DNA from 4 places in the Rahnella sp. NRRL B-41462 genome. Region 4 is predicted to be linked to each of the others. Evidence: predicted binding sites of a transcription regulator. Region 4 holds the regulator's gene; each other region holds the start of a gene.

Region 1 (2,208 bases), on a different contig from region 4:
CAGTTCAGTGGCAAGCGTCGCCATGGAAACGATCGGATAACGCACAGTGGTCATTTTCGGGCTGGTATAGCGGGCAATCGGAATGTCATCAAAACCGATCAGCGAAAAGTCATCGGGAATGTTAATTCCGTTTTCTTTCAACACGGCCATCGCCCCCGCAGCCATCGAATCGTTGTAGGTGAACACCGCGCTGAGGTGCAGATTACGCCCGAGCAGTTCCACCATTGCCGCTTCTCCACCCTGCAAATCCGGCGAACTTTGCGCCCGCCATGCGGCAGGGGGCGCGTCACCGCTCTGATTTGCCTGCATCATTGCCTGTGAGTAACCCTGATAACGCTGTAAATCATCTTCGATGCCATGACTTGAACCGATATAACCAATGCGCTGGTGCCCCTGAGACAGCAACAGGCGGGTTGCCATTTCCGCGCCACTGACGTTGTTAAGCCAGACACAGCGGTGCTCGTAGCCCGGAATGACACGGTTAATCAGCACCATGCCCGACACCTGATCCATAAATCGCGAAAGCTCGTCATCCCCCAGCGCCTTGGAATGCACAATGAGTGCGTTACAGCGCTGACGAATCAGGACTTCAATGGCGTACCTTTCTTTTTCAGCAATATGATAGCTGTTGCCTATCAGGACGTATTTCTGATGCTGCTGCGCGACGGTATCAACGGCTTTCACCAGCGCGCCAAAGAACGGGTCTGAAACATCCATCACCACCACGCCGATGGTATCGCTGCTTTGCGTCGCCAGTGCCTGCGCATTGGCATTGGGCCGGTATCCCAGCGTGGCGACGGCCTGTAACACCTGCTCGCGCGCTTCTTTGCTGGCAATAGACGGATTGTTCAGAACACGTGACACGGTGGCGACAGAAACCCCCGCCAGCCGGGCGACATCACGAATTGTGACCATGCGTCGCTCCGTGATCAGTCAGGGAATGGTACGGAGGAATACGGAAATTTTTGACCCAGGAGGTAAAGAAACCAGACAAAGAGAAGCGAGGTGAAGTGCGCATGGCGTTTCCTTTTTTAGTGTAGTGGTCATCGGAGAGGCACGACCGCTATCCTAAACATTTTGCGAAAACGCCTGCGTGAATCTCGTCACAGGAAAGAAAACGTTTACATACAAATATGCAACCTTCATCCCAAATCCATCATTTAGGATGATATATCAACGTCAGGTTCAGGCAGCTTTTAGTTCTTCACCCGCTGCTTTCGCCGTCAGTTGACGCCAGAGCCACTCCACCGGCCCCTGGCGGAAATGACGCAACCACAGCAATGTCACCAGCACATTGCACACCCAGACCAGCGGGACCAGTGCGACCAGTTGCAGGCGGTCAAAGTGCTGATAGAAGCCGAAAACATTGAAGAAGGTGATGCAGATGAGCGTCTGTAACAGGTAATTGGTCAGTGCCATGCGGCCAGTCTGCGAAATCCAGTGCGTTATGCGCCAGCGGGAAATCAGCGGCCAGAAGCCGTAGCACAGCGCCAGATAGCTCACCGCCTGCATCAGCGAGCCAATTTCACGCGGCACCTGCAACAGAAAACCGCTCCAGCGGTAGTCCCAGCCGGTACGGTATTGCAGATAAATCGCCGGGATCTGAATCAGCAATGAAAGCGGTAACAGTACGGCTGCGACCTTGCGGTAATGCGAGACGCGAAACGCACCTTTGAGCCATCCGCTGCGCATCAGGCCGGAGCCAATCAGCATGGCGCCCGCCAGTTCCCAGCCGTATTGCGCGCCAATCGCCAGCAAACTGGATGACAGTAAATCGAGCCGGTTGCGGATAGCTTCCCAACCCCCTTTCAGCCGCCAGTATTGTTCATACTGAATTTCCGCCGGTCCCGGAAGCCAGAAACTACCGGGCTTTGGCGAGGTAATAAATCCCAGCATCGCCAGCACGGCCACACCGATCAGATACAAAATGATGCCCGTTGAAATCAGCGACTGACTGCTGCGCCCTTCCCGCACCATCCTCCAGCACACCAGACCAATCAGCCCGTATGACAGCAAAATATCACCGTCCCACATCAGGGTGGCATGAAGAAAACCGCACAGTAATAAAATCGACAGCCGGGCCTGGATCCAGTGTTTGCCGCGCGGCAGCAATAAAAACAGACCGCCGCCGAACAGCATGGCGAACATCATCAGGAATTTGCCTTGCGCCAGCGCGTCGAGCACCGCCCAGGTCCAGGTATCAGAAGC
Region 2 (2,208 bases), on a different contig from region 4:
AGCAATCCGCAGACGCTTTCATACTCCCGTAATGTCTGCCAGCTCACAAATTCTGATACATGCCCATAAAAAAACCCGCCGTAGCGGGTTTTAGCAGCTTAACGGCTTCGCAAATATTACGCGTAAACCGGGAAACGTGCACAGATGTCGAGAACTTTCTGTTTAACGCGTTCGATCGTTGCTTCGTCGTTCACGTTGTCCAGCACGTCACAGATCCAGCCAGCCAGTTCGCGCACTTCAGCTTCTTTGAAACCACGACGGGTCACAGCCGGGGTACCGATACGCACACCAGAGGTCACAAACGGGCTCTTCGGATCGTTAGGTACGCTGTTTTTGTTCACAGTGATGTTAGCGCGACCCAGAGCAGCATCGGCTTCTTTACCGGTCAGATTCTTATCGACCAGATCCATCAGGAACAGGTGGTTGTGCGTACCGCCGGAAACCACTTTGTAGCCGCGTTCCAGAACTACAGCCACCATTGCCTGTGCGTTTTTAGCCACCTGCTGTTGGTAAGCTTTGAACTCAGGTTCCATCGCTTCTTTCAGTGCTACCGCTTTACCGGCAATCACGTGCATCAGCGGGCCGCCCTGACCACCCGGGAAGACAGCAGAGTTCAGTTTTTTGTAGAACTCTTCGTCGCCGCCTTTCGCCAGAATCAGACCGCCGCGTGGGCCAGCCAGCGTTTTGTGCGTGGTGGTGGTCACGATGTGTGCGTGTGGAACCGGGTTCGGGTAAACGCCCGCAGCAATCAGACCGGCAACGTGTGCCATGTCAACGAAGAAGTAAGCGCCAACGCTGTCGGCGATTTCACGCATTTTTGCCCAGTCAACGATACCGGAGAATGCAGAGAAGCCGCCGATGATCATTTTTGGTTTGTGCAGTTCGGCCTGACGTTTCACGTCTTCGTAATCGATGTCGCCGCTTTCGTCGATACCATAAGGCACCACGTTATACAGTTTACCGGAAAGGTTAACCGGTGAACCGTGCGTCAGGTGACCGCCATGGCCAAGGTTCATCCCCAGAATGGTGTCGCCCGGTTGCAGCAGTGCGGTATACACCGCGAAGTTTGCCTGTGAGCCGGAGTGCGGCTGAACGTTGGCGAAATCTGCACCGAACAATTCTTTTGCACGGTCGATAGCCAGTTGTTCAACGATGTCGACGTACTCACAGCCACCGTAATAACGTTTGCCCGGGTAGCCTTCTGCATATTTGTTGGTCAGTTGCGAACCCTGAGCCTGCATGACACGCGGGCTGGTATAGTTTTCTGACGCAATCAGCTCGATATGTTCTTCCTGACGAACAACTTCTTTTTCCATTGCTGCCCACAGCTCAGCATCATAATCGGCAATGTTCATTTCACGCTTTAACATCCGCATCTCCTGACTCAACAAACTAAAAATAAACGCCCCTTCCGGGTTCTGCGCCACAGTGTAAATGTTTAAGCGGCCTTCGGATAGGGTCAGTTTGAGGTTTTTAGGCAAACGATTGGCTCCAGATACAGCAAGGCTTTGATCTGCGAACATCTGTCCATAATCAAGGGATAAATATTCACCTGAACATGTACAAATTTCAGCTTTGTGACTCAGCCCCTGTCGGGAAAAGCCCTTACCCCTTTAGGGGGTGTTTACAGAAATAGTGGGTTTATATAAGATGCATTTAAAATACATGTTTAAATAAAATCATCACAGACAAGGTGTTCACCATGCTTGATTCAGCCACTATCGCCACCGTTAAATCCATTATTCCTTTGCTCGCTGCGACCGGTCCGAAACTGACCGCACACTTTTATGACCGTATGTTTGCGCATAATCCCGAACTGAAAGACATCTTCAATATGAGCAACCAGCGCAACGGCGATCAGCGTCAGGCGCTGTTTGATGCCATCTGCGCTTATGCCGCCAATATTGAAAATCTGGCGGCGCTGCTGCCTGCAGTGGAACGCATCGCGCAAAAACACACCAGCTTCACCATCCAGCCTGAACAATACAATATTGTCGGCGCTCACCTGCTGGCAACGCTGGATGAAATGTTCAGTCCGGGTCAGGAAGTGCTGGATGCATGGGGCAAAGCCTATGGCGTGCTGGCGAATGTGTTTATTAACCGTGAAACCGAGATTTATCAGGACAGCGCAGAAAAAACGGGTGGCTGGCGCGGCACGCGTGAATTCCGCATCGCCGAAAAACAACCGCAGAGTGAGCTGATTACCTC
Region 3 (2,208 bases), on a different contig from region 4:
TGATCAGCTTTCCGTTTTAAGTCACCTCAAAGTTACCCAAAATAATTTGAGTTGCTGGAAGGCGACAAGCTCATGAATCCCTGGGAGCTTAGCTGACTAAGTGACCGGGGTGAATGAGTGCAGTCAACGCATCAGCAGCCCGAAGTATGAAGGGTAACGGGTACGCCTGAATGGAAGCGGAATTGTTCGTCCGGCGTGAGGATCAGTTCCGCTTCAATTCTGCCAAACTCCTCTACCCGCTCACTGATATCCGTTCCGGCATATTGCTCCGCCAGCGCCAGATAATCGGCAAAATGCCGTGATTCTGAACGCAGCAATGAGGTGTAAAAACGCGACAAGGTTTCGTCGAGATGCGGCGCAATTTTGGCAAAACGCTCACAGGATCGCGCTTCTATGTACGCCCCGATAATCAGCCGGTCGACCAGAATATTCAGATCATCGTGATGACGGGTATGTTTGATCATACCGCTGGCGTAGCGCGAGGGGGAAAGCTGGGTATAAGTAATATTGCGCTTTTGCATGATTTCCACCACTTGTTCGAAGTGATGAAGCTCTTCACGCGCCAGACGCGCCGCACAAAACAGCAGCTCGGTGCGATCCAGATATTTGGTCATCAGGCTCATCGCCGTGGCCGCCGCTTTCTTTTCACAGTTAGCGTGGTCGATCAGCATCACCGTCTGATTTTCCAGCGCCACATCCACCCACAGAGCGGGTGTTTCACAGTGAAGAAAATCATAAATCGGTGCCAGTAAAGCCTGCGTCATAAATCAGTTTCCAATGAAGTTTGTCATTAATATATTGGTTTGGATTATACAAATCTGCCGTCAACTTCTCATCAAAAATGCGCCGTTTTCCGGCGACGCAACCGTTTTCCTCCCTCACGGAGCGTGCTATCATTTGCGCCCTCGCAGTTTCTATTTCCGAATCACAGGAGCTTTACAGACATGTCATCCAACGTTACCCCGGCAAAAATCGCCATCGTTATGGGGTCTAAAAGTGACTGGGCGACCATGCAGTTCGCCGCCGACGTCCTCACAACGCTGAATATTCCTTTCCATGTCGATATCGTCTCCGCTCACCGTACGCCGGACAAATTGTTTACTTTCGCTGAGCAGGCTTCCGCTAACGGTTTTGATGTGATCATCGCGGGTGCCGGTGGCGCAGCGCATTTACCGGGCATGCTGGCGGCGAAAACGCTGGTGCCGGTGCTGGGCGTGCCGGTACAAAGTGCTGCACTCAGTGGCATCGACAGTCTCTATTCCATCGTGCAAATGCCGCGTGGTATTCCGGTCGGTACGCTGGCGATTGGTAAAGCCGGTGCCGCAAACGCCGCATTGCTGGCGGCACAGATTCTTGCACTGCACGATGCTGAGATTGCCAAAAACCTGGCCGCGTGGCGCACCGCACAAACTGACGAAGTGCTGAATAATCCCGACCCGCGGGAGGAAGCATGAAACCGGTTTGCGTACTCGGAAACGGCCAGTTAGGCCGAATGCTGCGTCAGGCCGGTGAACCGCTGGGCATCGCCGTCTATCCTGTCGGCCTTGATGCTGAACCGGAAGCCGTGCCGTATCAGCAAAGCGTGATCACCGCTGAAATCGAACGCTGGCCGGAAACGGCACTGACCCGCGAACTGGCGACGCACAATGCGTTCGTTAACCGCGACATTTTCCCGCGTCTGGCCGATCGCCTGACGCAAAAACAGTTGCTCGACCAGCTCGGTCTGGCGACTGCGCCGTGGCAATTGCTGGCCGATGCCGCCGAATGGCCGCAGGTATTCTCCCGGCTTGGCCAACTGGCGATTGTGAAACGTCGCGTCGGCGGGTACGACGGCCGGGGTCAGTGGCGTCTGCGTTCTGGTGAAGAAAATACGCTGCCGCAGGATTGCTATGGCGAATGCATCGTTGAGCAGGGTATCAACTTCTCCGGTGAAGTTTCGCTGGTGGGCGCGCGCGGTCACGATGGTAAAACCGTGTTTTATCCGCTGACCCATAACCTGCATCAGGACGGCATTCTGCGCACCAGTGTTGTGCTGCCGCAGCCGGATGCCGCCCTGCAACAGCAGGCAGAAAACATGCTGTCGGCGATCATGAACGAACTGAATTATGTCGGCGTGATGGCAATGGAGTGTTTCGTGGTCAGCGAAGGTTTGCTGATCAATGAGCTGGCACCGCGTGTGCATAACAGCGGGCACTGGACACAGAACGG
Region 4 (2,208 bases):
GGACACGGCGTCTGGTGCTCGATTTCTACCGCCATTTTGCGGACACCGAACTCATTATTCACTCAGAAGTGTTTAATGGTGTCTGGGATGCGCTGGTTGACGGGCGGGCAGACGTGGCGATCGGTGCTACACGCGCGATACCGGTTGGCGGGGGCTTCAGTTTTCGTGACATGGGATTTATGGACTGGCATTGCGTCGTCAGCCCGCAACATCCGCTGGCTCAGTTATCCGGCGCGCTGAATGATGATGAGTTGCGGCCTTATCCTGCACTCTGTCTGGAAGACACCTCCCGGACATTGCCTAAGCGGGATACATGGACGCTTGATAACCAGCGGCGGCTGGTCGTGCCAGACTGGACCTGTGCGCTGGAATGCCTGACCGAAGGCTTATGCGTGGGTATGATGCCGGTTCATCGCGTCACGCCGTGGATAGAACAGAAAAAGTTGCAGGTGCTGACGCTGGAAAATACGTTTCCCGACAGCCCGTGTTGCCTGACGTGGGATCAAAGCAATCCGTCACCCTCGCTGGCCTGGTTGCTGGAATATATGGGCGATACAGAAACCATGAATCAGGAATGGCTGCGTGATTAGAAAAAAACGCCTGCATCTGCAGGCGTTCGATATCTGTTAACGGCGGTAATCGCGGTACGGACCATCGGCTACGGAACGGCGTTCGACCAGTTTCGGATGCACCTCAATGGTCTGAGACTCTTCACGCTTACTGACAATTCTGTCCAGCAACATGGTAAAGGCCATTTCACCCAGACGTTCTTTCGGCTGATGCACGGTTGTCAGCGCGGGGGAGAAGTAACGGGCGTTACGCACATTGTCGTAACCGATCACGGAAATATCCTGAGGAACGCGCAGGCCCAGTTCGTCTGCGGCACAGATTGCGCCCATTGCCATCACATCGCCGCCACAAAATACGGCAGTCGGGCGGTGCTTCTGCATCAGAATTTTATGCATCGCCTGATAGCCCGATTCCGGCTCGAAATCGCCCTGAACCACCCATTCGTCACGCAGCGGAATATTGGCTTCAGTCAGTGCTTTCACAAAACCCTGGAAGCGGCCACCGCCGGTATTACGTGCCAGTTGGCCCGGGATCACCCCAATATCACGATGACCGCGTTCAATCAGATAACGCCCGGCCATGTAACCCCCTTCGAAAGCATTATCAATAATGCTGTCGGTGAAGTTCTTACGCGCTTCGCCCCAGTCCATGACCACCATTGGGATCGAACGGTGCTCCTCGAGCATATTGAGCAACTCATCAGGATATTCCGCGCACATCACCAGCAAGCCATCGACGCGTTTTTGCGCCAGCATTTGCAGGTAGGCTTGTTGTTTTTCCAGATTATTATGCGAGTTACACAAAATCAGCGTATAGCCTTTGGAGAAGCAGCTGTTTTCTACGGCTTCAATCACTTCGGCAAAATAGGGCGCTTCGCTGGAGGTGGCAAGCAGACCGATCGTTTTGGTGTTATTGACCTTCAGACTGCGGGCTACAGCACTCGGCGAGTAATGTAACTCTTTGATTGCAAGGAGAACCGCTTCTTTGGTTTCTTCGGCGACGAAACGTGTTTTATTGATGACGTGCGACACGGTTGTAGTGGAAACGCCAGCGCGCTTTGCGACATCTTTAATCGTTGCCATGTAAACAATGACTCCTGAACTCACGTGTTTCAGCACGTTAGCATTATGTTAATCGTTTGCTTGCGTGGATCTCACTGCTGGCTTCTAAAAGGGCAGTGAAATCGTTGGGTGGATTCTTCAGAATGAGGCGTGAAATGCTCTCGGGTGAAATCAACCGGCACACAGGCGTGTTAACCGACAATTTTCTCTTATAATGCAGGAAAGTGGAAGTAAAATTCTCAGGGATACATTGTCATTCAGCACAAGATTTTAAATGTTAATTATGCGAAAATGCGTTGGCACACAATTAGTGTGGCTTAAAAAATGCCACAATTTGATCCGAAAGGGGGGTTTGATGGACAGCAACCTGAAATTATCGTTGATCACCACGGTATGCGCTTTGCTTATGATTATCGCTTTCAGCTTCACTGCGGTGATGAACTGATTCAGTAAGTGAACCGCTATAAAAAAGGGCGATTCCTGTTACAGGAATCGCCCTTTTCAATTTTACGCAGTGGCCGTTACCGCCGATACTCTTCCCTGCAGAAACTCTTCGTTAAATGCTATTCAATGGCTG

Evidence for each region. Region 4 encodes PurR, which represses purine synthesis genes. Its sites were predicted from a motif close to CANGCAAACGTTTGCNTG; they were not measured.
Region 1: galS (HTH-type transcriptional regulator GalS) is a predicted target of PurR. The motif match lies at 1,079-1,096, and genes of this name have one in related genera.
Region 2: glyA (serine hydroxymethyltransferase) is a predicted target of PurR. The motif match lies at 1,475-1,492, and genes of this name have one in related genera.
Region 3: purE (5-(carboxyamino)imidazole ribonucleotide mutase) is a predicted target of PurR. The motif match lies at 859-876, and genes of this name have one in related genera.

The regions. Positions count from the first base shown of each region.
Region 1 is NZ_JYDF01000059.1:10,402-12,609, reverse strand. It holds gene galS (HTH-type transcriptional regulator GalS) at 1-915, opposite strand, end outside; gene yeiB (DUF418 domain-containing protein YeiB) at 1,186-2,208, opposite strand, start outside.
Region 2 is NZ_JYDF01000009.1:57,187-59,394, forward strand. It holds gene glyA (serine hydroxymethyltransferase) at 117-1,370, opposite strand; gene hmpA (NO-inducible flavohemoprotein) at 1,703-2,208, shown strand, end outside.
Region 3 is NZ_JYDF01000028.1:51,299-53,506, forward strand. It holds gene lpxH (UDP-2,3-diacylglucosamine diphosphatase) at 1-20, shown strand, start outside; gene UC14_RS08235 (tRNA-(ms[2]io[6]A)-hydroxylase) at 132-764, opposite strand; gene purE (5-(carboxyamino)imidazole ribonucleotide mutase) at 945-1,454, shown strand; gene purK (5-(carboxyamino)imidazole ribonucleotide synthase) at 1,451-2,208, shown strand, end outside.
Region 4 is NZ_JYDF01000005.1:65,917-68,124, forward strand. It holds gene punR (DNA-binding transcriptional activator PunR) at 1-590, shown strand, start outside; gene purR (HTH-type transcriptional repressor PurR) at 627-1,652, opposite strand; gene UC14_RS27260 (YnhF family membrane protein) at 1,987-2,076, shown strand.